2 regions of the Streptomyces sp. NPDC039423 genome follow, and region 2 is predicted to be linked to the other one. Evidence: riboswitches for the same ligand, from Rfam matches in the RefSeq annotation. Region 2 holds a riboswitch; the other holds the start of a gene.
What was found. Region 2 has a riboswitch for ZMP and ZTP ahead of ACZ7LK_RS12420 (bifunctional 5,10-methylenetetrahydrofolate dehydrogenase/5,10-methenyltetrahydrofolate cyclohydrolase). Riboswitches for the same ligand answer to the same signal wherever they lie in the genome.

Region 1: linked by a shared signal. The riboswitch ahead of ACZ7LK_RS07370 (serine hydroxymethyltransferase) and the one ahead of ACZ7LK_RS12420 (bifunctional 5,10-methylenetetrahydrofolate dehydrogenase/5,10-methenyltetrahydrofolate cyclohydrolase) in region 2 are both predicted to bind ZMP and ZTP.

Annotation. Positions count from the first base shown of each region.
Region 1 is NZ_JBVKAH010000002.1:302,205-309,336, reverse strand. Features, by position in the region: gene ACZ7LK_RS07390 (FAD-binding protein) at 1-740, shown strand, start outside; gene ACZ7LK_RS07385 (decaprenylphospho-beta-D-erythro-pentofuranosid-2-ulose 2-reductase) at 756-1,517, shown strand; gene ACZ7LK_RS07380 (2'-5' RNA ligase family protein) at 1,605-2,195, opposite strand; gene trpS (tryptophan--tRNA ligase) at 2,321-3,334, opposite strand; gene ACZ7LK_RS07370 (serine hydroxymethyltransferase) at 3,496-4,773, opposite strand; ZMP/ZTP riboswitch at 4,810-4,901, opposite strand; gene rocD (ornithine--oxo-acid transaminase) at 5,009-6,211, shown strand; gene pdxR (MocR-like pyridoxine biosynthesis transcription factor PdxR) at 6,301-7,132, opposite strand, start outside.
Region 2 is NZ_JBVKAH010000003.1:352,398-359,529, reverse strand. Features, by position in the region: gene ACZ7LK_RS12435 (amino acid adenylation domain-containing protein) at 1-286, shown strand, start outside; gene exaC (acetaldehyde dehydrogenase ExaC) at 486-2,009, opposite strand; gene ACZ7LK_RS12425 (winged helix-turn-helix domain-containing protein) at 2,061-3,347, opposite strand; ZMP/ZTP riboswitch at 3,506-3,594, shown strand; gene ACZ7LK_RS12420 (bifunctional 5,10-methylenetetrahydrofolate dehydrogenase/5,10-methenyltetrahydrofolate cyclohydrolase) at 3,617-4,477, shown strand; gene ACZ7LK_RS12415 (SWIM zinc finger family protein) at 4,684-6,006, opposite strand; gene ACZ7LK_RS12410 (DEAD/DEAH box helicase) at 6,003-7,132, opposite strand, start outside.

The sequences.
Region 1 (7,132 bases), on a different contig from region 2:
TCACCGCCAACGACCACGGCTACCGCTACTCCGTCGCCTGGATCGACCTGCTCGCCCGGGGCGCCGCCACCGGCCGCGCCGTCCTCACCCGCGGCGACCACGCCCCCTATGACGCCCTGCCCCGGCGCGCCCGGCGCGACCCCCTGGCCTTCCGGCCCGGCCGGCTCCCGGCGGCGCCCGCCTTCGTCCCCGACCGGCTCCTCGGCCGCCCGGCGGTGGGCCTGTTCAACGAGCTCTGGTACCGCAAGGCGCCCCGCCACCGCACCGGCGAACTCCAGCGCCTGTCCTCCTTCTTCCACCCCCTGGACGGCGTCCCGCACTGGAACCGGGTGTACGGGCGCGGCGGCTTCGTGCAGTACCAGTTCGTCGTCGGGTACGGGCGGGAGGACACCCTGCGCCGGATCGTGCGCCGGATCGCGCGCCGGGGCTGCCCGTCGTTCCTGGCGGTGCTGAAGCGGTTCGGCGAGGGCGATCCCGGCTGGCTCTCCTTCCCCGTGCCGGGCTGGACGCTGGCCCTTGACATCCCGGCCCGGCTCAGCGGCCTCGGCTCGTTCCTGGACGAGCTGGACGAGGAGGTGGCGGGCGCGGGCGGACGCGTCTACCTCGCCAAGGACTCCCGGCTGCGTCCCGACGCGCTGCGGGCCATGTACCCCCGGCTGCCGGACTTCCTCGCCCTGCGCGCCGAGCTCGACCCGGACTCGGTGTTCACCTCCGACCTCGCCCGCCGCCTGTCCCTGTGAAGGAGTACGCCCGTCATGAAGGACGCCTTCGGCGCCCCCCAGTCCCTGCTCGTCCTCGGCGGTACGTCCGGGATCGCCCTGGCCACCGCCCGCCGTCTGATCGCGCGCCGGACCCGCACGGTCTGGCTGGCCGGCCGGCCCTCCCCCGCCCTGGACGCCGCGGCGGATTCCCTCCGGGAGCTCCGCACCGGTGTCGCCGTCCGCACGGTCCCGTTCGACGCCCTGGACCCGGGCGCGCACGAGGAGGTCCTGGGCAAGGTGTTCGCCGAGGGCGACATCGACATGGTGCTGCTCGCGTTCGGCGTCCTGGGGGACCAGGCCCATGACGAGGCCGCCCCGCTGGACGCCGTCCGCGTCGCCCAGACCAACTACACCGGCGCCGTCAGCGCGGGGCTGGTCTGCGCCGGCGCCCTCCAGGCCCAGGGCCACGGCTCGCTGGTGGTGCTGTCGTCGGTGGCCGGGGAGCGGGCCCGGCGGGCCAATTTCATCTACGGCTCCAGCAAGGCCGGGCTCGACGCCTTCGCCCAGGGCCTGGGTGACGCGCTGCACGGCACGGGCGTGCACGTGATGATCGTCCGGCCCGGCTTCGTCCGGACGGGGATGACGGCCGGGATGCCGGAGGCGCCGCTGGCGACGACCCCGGAGGCGGTGGCGCACGCCATCGAGCTGGGGCTGCGGCGCCGCTCGGAGACGGTGTGGGTGCCGGGCGCGCTGCGGCCGGTGATGGCGGCCGTGCGGCACCTGCCGCGCCCGCTCTTCCGGCGCCTGCCGATGTGACGACTGCCGGGCGGCCGGGGCCGGTCCGCACCGGGGCCTGGCCGGGTCCGGACGTGCTCCGGACGGGCCGGACCGGCGCCGGGTGCGTCAGCCCCGGGTGGTGGCCGGCTCGTCGACCGGTGAGCCCTGGGCGGGTACCGACGGCCCGGGGCGGCCGGTGCCGAAGTCGTACTCGGACAGCTTGCGCCACACCCCGTCCGCGCCCTGCTCGTACAGCGCGAAGGAGCCGACGGTCCACGCCGCCTCGAAGTCCGCCAGCTCCTCGTACGCCCGGTCCATCGCCTGCTCGGAGATGCCGTGCGCCACGGTGACGTGCGGGTGGTACGGGAACTGGAGCTCCCGCTCCAGCGGGCCGGAGGTGTCCCGGACCCGCTGCTGGAGCCAGGAGCAGGCCGCCGCGCCCTCCACCACCTGGACGAAGACGACCGGCGACAGCGGCCGGAAGGTGCCCGTGCCCGACAGCCGCATCGGGAAGGCCCGGGAGGCCGCCGCGACCTCGGCGAGGTGCGCCCGGACCGCGGGCAGCCGGGCCGCCTCGACCTGGGTCGGCGGGAGCAGGGTGACGTGCGTGGGGATGCCGTGCGCGGCGGGATCCCCGAAGCCCGCGCGCCGCTCCTGGAGCAGGCTGCCGTAGGGCTCCGGGACCGCGATCGAAACGCCGAGCGTTACGGTCCCCACGTCGTTCTCCTCATGTGTCGAATCGGTCGTCGTCGTCTTCCGCCGCCAGTGTGGCGGCTGGACCCGTCGCGTGGCCAGAGTCGTTGGTTCCGGCACCGGTGCGCCGGACCCCGCGGGGGCGGGGCTCAGTGCTTGGCCGGCAGGAAGCCCACCTTCTCGTACGTCTGGGCGAGCGTCTCGCCGGCGACCGCGCGGGCCTTCTCCGCGCCCTTGGCCAGGATCGAGTCCAGCGTCTCGGGGTCGTCCAGATATTCCTGGGTGCGGGTCCGGAACGGGGTGACGAAGTCGACCATGATCTCCGCCAGGTCGGTCTTCAGCGCGCCGTACAGCTTGCCCTCGTAGCTCCGCTCCAGGTCGGGGACGGGGGTGCCGGTGAGGGTGGACATGATCGTCAGCAGGTTGCTGACGCCCGGCTTGTCGACAGGGTCGAAGCGGATCACGGTGTCGGTGTCGGTCACCGCGCTCTTCACCTTCTTCGCGGTCGCCTTCGGCTCGTCCAGGAGGTTGATCAGGCCCTTCGGGGTGGAGGCCGACTTGCTCATCTTGACCGCCGGGTCCTGGAGGTCGTAGATCTTCGCCGTCTCCTTCAGGATGTACGGAGCGGGGACGGTGAACGTCTCACCGAAACGGGCGTTGAAACGCTCGGCGAGGTCGCGGGTCAGCTCGATGTGCTGGCGCTGGTCCTCGCCCACCGGCACCTGCTCGGCCTGGTACAGCAGGATGTCCGCGACCTGGAGGATCGGGTAGGTGAACAGGCCGACCGTGGCCCGGTCGGCGCCCTGCTTGGCGGACTTGTCCTTGAACTGGGTCATGCGGGAGGCCTCGCCGAAGCCGGTCAGGCAGTTCATGACCCAGCCGAGCTGGGCGTGCTCGGGGACGTGGCTCTGGACGAAGAGCGTGCAGCGCTCCGGGTCGAGGCCCGCGGCGAGGAGCTGGGCGGCGGCGAGCCGGGTGTTGGCCCGCAGCTCCGCCGGGTCCTGCGGGACGGTGATCGCGTGCAGGTCGACGACCATGTAGAAGGCGTCGTGGGTCTCCTGGAGCGCCACCCACTGGCGGACCGCACCGAGGTAATTGCCGAGGTGGAAGGAGCCGGCGGTGGGCTGGATCCCGGAGAGCACGCGAGGACGATCAGAGGCCATGTCCCTCATTCTCTCAGTTGCCGCCGACAGGTCGGGAACGCCGCCGGATGAGACGAGCGACACAGGTCCCCCGGCGGCCCGCCCCGGCGCCGACGGGCCGGGACGGGACGGGCGGCGGGGCGCCCGTCGGGGCCCGGTGCGGCCGGGCCCCGGCCGGGCCGTCAGACGGGGATGCCGGGGGCCGGGTGGGCAGCCATCAGCTCGGCGACCTCGGCCCGGACCGCAGCCAGGGCGGCCTCGTCGCCGGTACGGGCGGCCGTGACGCCCCGGTCGATCCAGCCGGCGACCGCCGCCATGTCCCCGGTGCCGAGCCCGCGGGAGGTGAGGGACGGGGTGCCAATGCGGATGCCGGAGGGGTCGAAGGGCTTGCGGGTGTCGTAGGGGACGGTGTTGTAGTTCACGACGATGCCGGCCCGGTCCAGGGCCTTCGCGGCGACCTTGCCGGGCACGTCCCTGGACGTGAGGTCCATCAGGACCAGGTGGTTGTCCGTACCGCCGGAGACCAGGTCGAAGCCACGGGCGATGAGCTCGACGGCGAGGGCCTTGGCGTTGGCGACGACCTGCTGCGCGTAGTTGCGGAAGGACGGCTGGGACGCCTCGCGGAGGGCGACCGCGATGGCGGCGGTGGTCTGGTTGTGGGGGCCGCCCTGGAGGCCGGGGAAGACCGCCTTGTCGATGGCCCTGGCGTGCTCCTCGCGGCACATGAGCATCGCGCCGCGCGGGCCGCGCAGCGTCTTGTGGGTGGTGGTGGAGATGACGTCGGCGTGCGGCACCGGCGAGGGGTGGGCGCCGCCCGCGATCAGGCCGGCGATGTGGGCGATGTCGGCGACCAGGACGGCGCCCGCCTCGCGGGCGATCTCCGCGAAGGCGGCGAAGTCGATGGTGCGGGGCAGCGCGGTGCCGCCGCAGAAGATGATCCTGGGCCGCTCCTTGAGGGCCAGCTCCCGCACCTCGTCGAAGTCGATCAGCCCGGTGTCCCGGCGCACGCCGTACTGGACGCCGCGGAACCAGGAGCCGGTCACCGAGACGCCCCAGCCGTGGGTGAGGTGACCGCCCATCGGCAGGGCCATGCCCATCACGGTGTCGCCGGGCTCGGCGAAGGCGAGGTGGACGGCGAGGTTGGCCGGGGAGCCGGAGTAGGGCTGGACGTTGGCGTGGTCGACGCCGAACAGGGCCTTGGCGCGGCCGACGGCGAGCAGCTCGACCTGGTCGATGTTCTGCTGGCCCTCGTAGTAGCGCCGGCCCGGGTAGCCCTCGCTGTACTTGTTCTGGAGGACGGTCCCGGAGGCCTCCAGGACGGCCTGCGAGACGTAGTTCTCGCTGGGGATCAGCCGCAGCGTCTCGGACTGGAGCCGCTCCTCCGCGCCGACGAGCGCGGCGATCTCGGGGTCGCCCGCGGCGAGGGCGGGATGGTGCGCGGGAAGGGGAAGGCTGGTCATGGCGTCCTCCAGGGGGCCGGCAGCACGGACGAGGTCGTGGGGTGCCCAGGCGGGCGGCACCCTCGTGTGGTCTGCCGCGCACGGCTCCCCCGGGGTCGCTTCCCCGTACGCCAGTCGCCGTGCGTACCGGTCACCTTAAGGGGTGTCTCGCCGCGAGGTTTCCCCGTCCGTATGGCGAGCGACGATAGAAGGGGGCGCCACCACCGCCCCACGCCGCAGGACGAACGGAGACCCCGTGTCGAGAACACAAGAGGCGATCGCTTCCGCGGAGGCGCACAGCGCGCACAACTACCACCCGTTGCCCGTCGTCGTCTCCACGGCGGAGGGGGCCTGGATGACCGATGTCGAGGGGCGCCGCTACCTCGACATGCTGGCGGGCTACTCGGCGCTCAACTTCGGCCACGGCAACCGCCGGCTGATCGAGGCCGCCAAGGCGCAACTGGAGCGGGTGACGCTGACGTCGAGGGCGTTCCACCACGACCGGTTCGCCGACTTCTGCGAGCAGCTCGCCGAGTTCTGCGGCATGGAGATGGTGCTGCCGATGAACACCGGGGCGGAGGCGGTGGAGACCGCCGTGAAGACCGCCCGCAAGTGGGGGTACCGGGCCAAGGGCGTGCCGGACGGCATGGCGAAGATCATCGTCGCGGCGGACAACTTCCACGGCCGGACGACCACGATCGTCAGCTTCTCCACCGACCCCGAGGCGCGGGCGGACTACGGGCCCTACACGCCGGGGTTCGAGATCGTGCCGTACGGGGACCTGGCGGCGCTGGACCTGGCGATGACGGACAACACCGTGGCCGTGCTGCTGGAGCCCATCCAGGGCGAGGCGGGCGTGCTGGTGCCGCCGGCCGGGTACCTGCCGGCGGTCCGGGAGCTGACCCGGCAGCGGAACGTGCTGTTCATCGCGGACGAGATCCAGTCGGGCCTCGGCCGCACGGGCCGGACGTTCGCGTGCGAACACGAGGGCGTGGTCCCGGACATGTACGTGCTGGGCAAGGCCCTGGGCGGCGGCGTGGTGCCGGTGTCGGCGGTCGTGTCGAGCGCGGCGGTCCTGGGGGTGCACCGGCCGGGCGAGCACGGGTCGACGTTCGGCGGGAACCCGCTGGCCTGCGCGGTGGCCCTGGAGGTGCTGGCGATGCTGCGCACCGGCGAGTACCAGCAGCGGGCGGCCGAGCTGGGCGACCACCTCCACCACGAGCTGGGGCTCATGGTGGGCGGCGGCGCCGTGGAGGCGGTGCGCGGGCGCGGCCTGTGGGCGGGCGTGGACGTCGTGCCGGCCCTGGGCACGGGCCGGGAGATCTCGGAGAAGCTGATGGACCGCGGGGTCCTGGTGAAGGACACCCACGGCTCGACGATCCGGATCGCCCCGCCGCTGGTGATCGGCAAGGAGGACCTGGACTTCGCGCTGGAGCAGTTGCGCCAGGTCCTGCGGTGACGGCGGCCCCCGGCGGGGCGGCGGCCGGGCCCGGCGGGGCGGCCGGTAGGCCCGGCGGGGGGAGCCGGTAGGCCCGGCGGCGCGGCGGGTCAGGGCAGCGCCCGGCACAGCGCGTCCAGGGCGCCGGACCAGGCGCTGTCCGTCGGGGTGGCGTAGCCCACCACCAGCGCGTCGCGGCCGGGCGGCACGTCCGGGTGGCGGAAGCGGTCCAGGCCCTGGACGGCCAGGCCCTGCCAGGCGGCCGCCTGGACGACGGACCGCTCGGTGCCGTGCGGGAGTTCCAGCACGGCGTGCAGCCCGGCCGCGATGCCGCTCACCCGGATGTCCGGCGCCCGCTCGGCGAGCGCGGCCACGAGCTGGTCGCGCCGCCGGCGGTAGCGCAGCCGCATGCCGCGCACGTGCCGGTCGTAGGCGCCCGAGCGGATGAACTCCGCCAGCGTGAGCTGGTCCAGGGCGCTGGACACCCAGTCGGCGTGCCCCTTCGCCGCCAGCACGTCCCCCACCAGCGCCTCCGGGAGCACCATCCAGCCCAGCCGCAGCCCGGGCGTCAGGGACTTGCTCGCCGTACCGAGGTGGACCACCCGCTCGGGGTCCAGGCCCTGGAGGGCGCCGACCGGCTGGCGGTCGTAGCGGAACTCGCCGTCGTAGTCGTCCTCCAGGATCAGCCCGCCCGTGCGGCGGGCCCAGTCCACGGCGGCGGCGCGCCGGTCAGGTGGCAGCGCGCCGCCGAGCGGGAACTGGTGGGCGGCCGTGATCAGCAGGGCGCCCTGGCGGTCCAGCTCGCCGGTGCGGGTGCCGTGTTCGTCGTACGGCAGCGCGGGGGTGGCCAGTCCGGCCGCGGCGAGCAGGTTCCGGTGGATGTCGAGCCCGTACGACTCGACGGCGACCTCCCGCACCTTCCGCGCGCGCAGCACCCGGGCC
Region 2 (7,132 bases):
GGTGCTCGCACCGTCCCTCCCCGAACGGCTGGAGCTGCCGGGCGCGTCCGCCACGGTGGAGCTGGTCGGCAGGGGTTCAGCCGGGTTCGACCTGACCTTCGGCCTGTTCGAGCGACGGGACGCCGACGGCACCTGCCACGGCCTCGAAGGAGTCGTCGAGTACCGCACCGCGCTGTTCGACCGCTCCACCGCCGAGGACCTCCGCACCCGCTTCACCCGGCTGCTGCGTGCCGTCGCCACCACCCCGGACGTCCCGGTCGACGACATCGACCTGTCGGGCCCCTAGACCTCCGGCACAACAGTCCCAAGGGCTGAGCCGCAATCTGGCCCGTGTATGGCCCGGAACTGCTGGTCAGGACTGGGATACGGGTGGGATGAACTGGAAGAGGAGGGGTATTTCGACGCCTCCCCCATGGGAAGGTTCGAGCGCTCCAAGAAGGCGCCTGACGGGTAAAAGCCCAGGTCAGGCGCCTTCTCTCGTGCCTCTAGAAGAAGCCGAGCCTCTTCGGCGAGTACGAGACCAGGAGGTTCTTCGTCTGCTGGTAGTGGTCCAGCATCATCTTGTGCGTCTCCCGGCCGATGCCCGACTGCTTGTAGCCGCCGAACGCGGCGTGGGCGGGGTAGGCGTGGTAGCAGTTCGTCCAGACCCGGCCCGCCTGGATGGCGCGTCCGGCGCGGTAGGCGGTGGTGATGTCGCGGGTCCAGACGCCGGCGCCGAGGCCGTAGAGCGTGTCGTTGGCCTGGGCGACGGCGTCGTCGAAGTCGGTGAAGGACGTGACCGCGACGACGGGGCCGAAGATCTCCTCCTGGAAGACCCGCATGCGGTTGTCGCCCTCGAAGACGGTCGGCTCGACGTAATAGCCGCCCGCCAGCTCACCGTCGTACTCGAGGCGCCGGCCACCGGTGAGGATCTTGGCGCCTTCCTGCTGGCCGATGTCGAGGTACGAGAGGATCTTGCGGAGCTGGTCGTGCGAGGCCTGAGCACCGATCATGGTGGCCGTGTCCAGGGGATGGCCCGGGACGATGCGCTCGGTGCGGGCCACGGCCGCCTCCAAGAACTCGCCGTAGTGGCCGCTCTGGACCAGCGCGCGCGACGGGCACGTGCACACCTCGCCCTGGTTCAGGGCGAACATGGTGAAGCCCTCCAGGGCCTTGTCACGGAAGTCGTCGTCCGCGGCCCACACGTCGTCGAAGAAGATGTTCGGCGACTTGCCGCCCAGCTCCAGGGTGACCGGTGTGATGTTCTCCGAGGCGTACTGCATGATCAGCCGCCCCGTGGTCGTCTCACCCGTGAAGGCGATCTTGGCGACGCGGGGGCTGGAGGCGAGCGGCTTGCCGGCCTCCGTGCCGTAGCCGTTGACGATGTTCACCACGCCGGGCGGGAGCAGGTCCGCGATCAGGCCCATCAGGACGTGGATGGACGCCGGGGTCTGCTCGGCCGGCTTCAGGACGACCGCGTTGCCCGCGGCCAGCGTCGGCGCCAGTTTCCAGACCGCCATCAGCAGCGGGAAGTTCCACGGGATGATCTGCGCCACCACCCCGAGCGGCTCGTGGAAGTGGTACGCGACGGTGTCCTCGTCCACCTCGCTCAGCGAGCCCTCCTGGGCGCGCAACGCGCCCGCGAAGTAGCGGAAGTGATCGATGGCGAGCGGCAGGTCGGCGGCCAGGGTCTCCCGGACCGGTTTGCCGTTCTCCCAGCTCTCCGCGACGGCCAGCCGCTCCAGGTTCGCCTCCATCCGGTCGGCGATCCGCAGCAGCACGCCCGCCCGCTCGGCCGGGGCGGTCCGGCCCCACGCGGGCGCGGCCGCGTGCGCCGCGTCCAGGGCGGCCTCGACGTCCTCGGCGGTGCCGCGGGCGATCTCGGTGAAGGGGCGGCCGTTGACGGGGCTCGGGTTCTCGAAGTACCGGCCGCGCGCGGGCGGCACGTAAGCGCCGCCGATCCAGTGGTCGTAGCGGGACTCGTACGAGACGATCGAGCCCTCACTGCCGGGCGCTGCGTAACGGGTCATGTGCGGAAGGCCTCCCTGGTGCGGCACCGCCGTCCGGTGCTCGCGGCGAGGCTAGGGACGCGGACGTTGCAACCGGGTTGCGCCGGCGCCGAGTTCCGCGTCCAGGGCCGTCAGGCGCGCCCGTACGGGGGCGAGGAGCGCCGCCGGCGCGCACGCCGCCAGGGACCGCCACACCTCCAGGTCGTCCTCGCCCCACGCGCTGTGCGCCCAGTCGGCGAGCAGCGCCGGGTCACCGCGCGCGATCAGCGCGGCACGCAGGTCCCCGGCCAGCCGCTCCCGCGCCCGCCGCACCGCCGGCGCGCACGAACCGGGCAGCAAGGGCCCGCCGTACCCGCCCAGCGCCGCGGCGACCGCACCGGACGCGAGCTTGCGCCGCACCGCCCCGAAGTCCGTGTCGACCGGCACCGCCAGCCGGTACGGGCGCGACCGCAGCACCCCGGGACCCAGTAGGCCCCGCAACCGGCTCAGTTCGGCCCGCAGGGTGACCGGGGTGACCGACTCGTCCTCGTACAGCGCCGCCAGCAGCTCCTCCCCGCCCAGGCCCCCCGGATGGTGGGCGAGCACCACCAGGATCTCGCTGTGCCGGCGACTCAGGCGCGTCCGCCGCCCGCCCGCCACCAGCACCGCCTCGTCCCTGCCCAGCGCCGACAGCCACCCATGGTCCCCGGCCGCCGGAGCCGGCCCCAGGAGGGCGAGGTGGGACTCCGCGGCCCGGGCCACCGCCTGGACGAACGCCAGGCTGTGCGGGTGCGCCAGCCGGTCGCCGCCCGTGATGTCCACCGCCCCCAGCAGCCGCCCGGTGCGCGGATCGTGCACCGGCGCCGCCGCGCACGTCCAGGCCTGCACCGACCGCCGGAAGTGCTCGGCGGTGAACACCTGGACCGGCCGGTCGACCGCGATCGCCGTACCGGGGGCGTTCGTGCCCGCCGCCGACTCGGCCCACCGCGCGCCCGCCACGAAGTTCATCCGGTCGGCCCGGCGCAGCGTCGCCGGGTGCCCCTCGACCCACAGGAGCCGCCCGTGCGCGTCGCAGACGGCGACCAGGTGCTCCCCGTCGCTCGCGTACGCGCCCATCAACTCCCGTACCACCGGCATCACCGCTGCCAGCGGATGACCGTCCCGGTGAGCGGCCAGCTCGTCCTCGTCCAGTTCCACGCACGCCGCGCCGTCCGGGCACACCCGGGCGCGCGCCGAGCGCCGCCACGAGTCGGCCACCACCGGCCGGACCGGCCCCTCCGGCCGGCCGCCCGCCGTGAACGCCTCGTGCGCGCGGTGTAGCGCCCGCGCCCGCTCCGCCGGATCGGCGTCCCGCTCCAAGGCCACCCATGGGTCGTTCACACGGCCCTCCCCATCGAGGTCTCCCGCTGCCGCCGCTGCCGCTGTGGCTGCCGCCGCTGACGTCCGCGCCCGGGCCATCGTCGTCGCGCGGGCCGGACTCCACAAGGGCGGGCGCGACGGGGCACCCGGGGGGCGATGGGGAACGGTCCCGTAGAGTGGTGGCGGGCCGTGACTGGCGCTTGGGTGGAGTACCACCGGGGAGCGGCCCGGCGGACCGACGCCACTGCCGCGCGCCTGGGCGATCCACTGACGACCGCTCAGGAGCCCGCATGTCCACCACTCCCGCCACCGCCCGCCTCATGGACGGCAGCGGCCTCGCCCGCCGCCTCGTCGAGGAGACCGCCGCCCGCGCCGCCGACCTCACCCGGCGCACCGGCACCCGGCCGTGCCTCGCCACCGTCCTGGTCGGCGCCGACCCCGCCTCCGTGACGTACGTGAAGATGAAGCGGGCCCGCTGCGAGAAGGCCGGCATCCGTTCCCGCCACGTCGAGCTGCCCGCCACCACGACCACCGCCGAACTGGTGGCCACGCTCGAAAACCTGTCGAACGACCCCGAGGTGCACGGCATCCTGCTCCAGCACCCGGTCGGCCCCGGCATCGACGAGCGGGCGGCGTTCGAGGCGATCGCCCCCGAGAAGGACGTCGACGGCGTGACCTTCAGCTCCTTCGCGACGATGAGCTTCGGCCTGCCCGGGTTCGTCTCCTGCACGCCGGGCGGCATCATGCGGCTGCTCGACGCGTACGGCGTCGACCCGGCCGGCAAGCGCGCGGTCGTGGTCGGCCGCAGCGCCATCCTCGGCAAGCCCGCCGGCATGCTGCTGCTGGCGCGGAACGCCACGGTCACCTACTGCCACTCGCACACGGCCGACCTGTCCGCGGCCGTACGTGAGGCCGACATCCTGGTCGCCGCGGTCGGGCGGCCCCGCTTCATCAAGGGCGAGGACATCAAGCCCGGCGCGGTCGTCATCGACGCGGGCTACAACCCCGGCAACGTGGGTGACGTCGACTTCGAGACCGCCGCCACCCGCGCGAGCCTGATCACCCCCGTGCCCGGCGGCGTCGGCCCGATGACCATCGCGGTGCTGCTCGCCCAGACGGTGGACGCGGCGGAGCGCGGGCTCTCCCGCTGACCGGGGGCGGGGCGCAGCGGGCGTGGCGTGGCGTAGGTGGGGCCGAGGCGTGCGGGCGGGGGCCGGGGCGTGCCACCTGGGCGTCCGACCGGAGCCCCGGCGGATCCGTGCCGGGGCCCCTGCGCACGCCCCGGGCGCCCACACCCGGCGCCCGGTCGGGCGCCCGGAGCGGGGCGCCAACGGTACGGACGGCCGGAGCGACCGTCCTAGGCGTCGGTTTCCGGGGTGACCGCCAGGACGCTCGCCAGGGCGGCGGCCGGATCGGGATCGGGCGGCCCGGCGGGTACCCAGGCCCGGTCCGGCTCCTCGCGGTACGGCCACCAGCGGCCCTCGCCGTCCAGCCGGAGCTGCGCGCCCGCGCCCGTCACCGTCCAGCACCCGGGGCGGTCCGCCCGCAACGGGGGACGCTCGCCGTCCTCCCAGGCAGCGGCGAGCCGCGCTTCGGCCCGCGCCAGCAGCTCCGGACCGGGCTCCGGGTGCGCCTCCAGCACGGCCAGCCCCTCGGCGCCGCCCAGCCGCCACGCGCGCGTGGCCACGTCCAGGCCTGCCCGGCGACGGCCGGTCCCCGAGGCGAGCCGCTCCAGGGCGGCCGCTCCCCAGGCGGCGGAGGCGGCCAGCCGGACGGCGTCCTGTTCCGCCGTCAGCACGGCCTCCGGGAGCCGGTCCTCGTGCCCCGGCGACAGCGCGTCGGCCAGCATCCGGTGCGCCCGGGCCGCCGCGTCGGCCGCCAGGGCCTCCAGCGCCGCCGGGTCGACACCCGGCCCGGGCCCGGCCTCGGTGTCCAGCGACGGCGGCTCCCCGGGTGACTCCGGCAGCGGGGGCGGCGCGGGCAGTGGCGGGAGGATGTCCCGCGCGGCGAACGCCTCGTCCGCCCGTACCCCCGGGACACCGTCCCCGGCCGGTTCCTCCCCGTCCCCGGTGACCGGGCCTCCCGCCGGAGCCCGGCGGCCCGCCAGGGCGGAGCCGCGTGCCTGCACCTCGTCGAGCAGCCGCCGCTCCCCACGGCCCCGCACCAGCAGCAGCACGAAGGGGTCCTCGTCCAGCAGCCGCGCCACCTGGTAGCTCAGCGCCGCCGTGTGCGGACAGTGGTCCCAGGCGTCACAGGTGCAGGCGGGCTCCAGGTCGCCGATCCCGGGCAGCAGTTCGATGCCGGCCGCCGCCGCGTCCTCCACCAGGTCCGGAGGCATGTCCCGGTCCAGGAGGGCGGCCAGGTGGCCGGCCCGGTCCGCGGCCATGTCCAGGAACCGGTCCCACTCCTCATCGGTCAGCTCCCGCAGCAGCACGTCCCCGCGCTGTGCCGTACCGTCGGGGTCCCGCACCACGGCGGTGATCCGTCCGGGACGGACCGACACGGCGCCCACCGCGCCGTCCCGCGCCCGTTTGCGGCCCTTTTTGAGCTGCTGGGCGTCGAGCGCCGTGTCCTCCAGGGCCTTGAGCCACGCGAGCCCCCACCAGGTCCGGGCGAAACCCCGGCCCCGGGCGGGCGGCAGCGCCGCGAACGTACGCTCGTCATCACCGTCGCGGCTCATCGCCCGCTCCCTCGCAGTTCCACCAGCTCCGCCAGTTCGGCGTCGGTCAGTTCGGTCAGTCCGGTCAGGGCGCCGTCCTCGCCGGAGCCGAGCACGGAGTCGGCCAGCTCCCTCTTGCGCGCCAGCATGGCCGCGATGCGGTCCTCGACGGTGCCCTCCGCGATCAGCCGGTGCACCTGCACGGGCTGGGTCTGCCCGATGCGGTACGCCCGGTCCGTCGCCTGGGCCTCGACCGCCGGGTTCCACCAGCGGTCGTAGTGCACGACGTGACCCGCGCGGGTGAGGTTGAGCCCGGTGCCCGCCGCCTTCAACGACAGCAGGAAGACCGGCACTTCACCCGCCTGGAACCGGTTCACCAGCGCCTCCCGCTCCGCCACCGGGGTCCCGCCGTGCAGGAAGCCGGTACGCACGCCCCGGGCCGCCAGGTGCCGCTCCAGCAGTCTGGCCATGCCCACGTACTGGGTGAACACCAGCACGCTCGCGCCCTCGGCCAGGATGGTGTCGAGCAGCTCGTCCAGCAGCTCCAGCTTCCCGGAGCGGCCGGAGGTCGTCGGCCGTTCCTCCTTGAGGTACTGCGCCGGATGGTTGCAGATCTGTTTGAGCGCCGTGAGCAGGGCGAGCACCAGGCCCCGGCGTTCCATGCCGCCGGCCGCCGCGACGGCCTCCAGGGTCTCGCGGACGACCGCCTCGTAGAGGCCCGCCTGCTCAGGCGTGAGGGACACCGTACGGTCGGTCTCCGTCTTGGGCGGCAGCTCCGGGGCGATCCCGGGATCCGATTTGCGGCGCCGCAGCAGGAACGGCCCCACCAGCGCCGCCAGTCGCCGCGCGGCGGCCGGGTCGGCGCCGCCCTCCACGGCACGGGCGTACCGGCTGCGGAAGGTCCCCAAGGGTCCGAGGAGCCCCGGGGTGGTCCAGTCGAGGACGGCCCACAGCTCGGAGAGGTTGTTCTCCACCGGGGTGCCGGTCAGGGCGACCCGTGCCTTGGCGCCGATGGTACGGAGCTGCCGGGCGGTGGCCGAGTAGGGGTTCTTCACGTGCTGGGCCTCGTCGGCGACGACCATGCCCCAGCGCACCGCCGCGAGCGCGGCCGTGTCGAGTCGCATGGTGCCGTACGTGGTCAGGACGA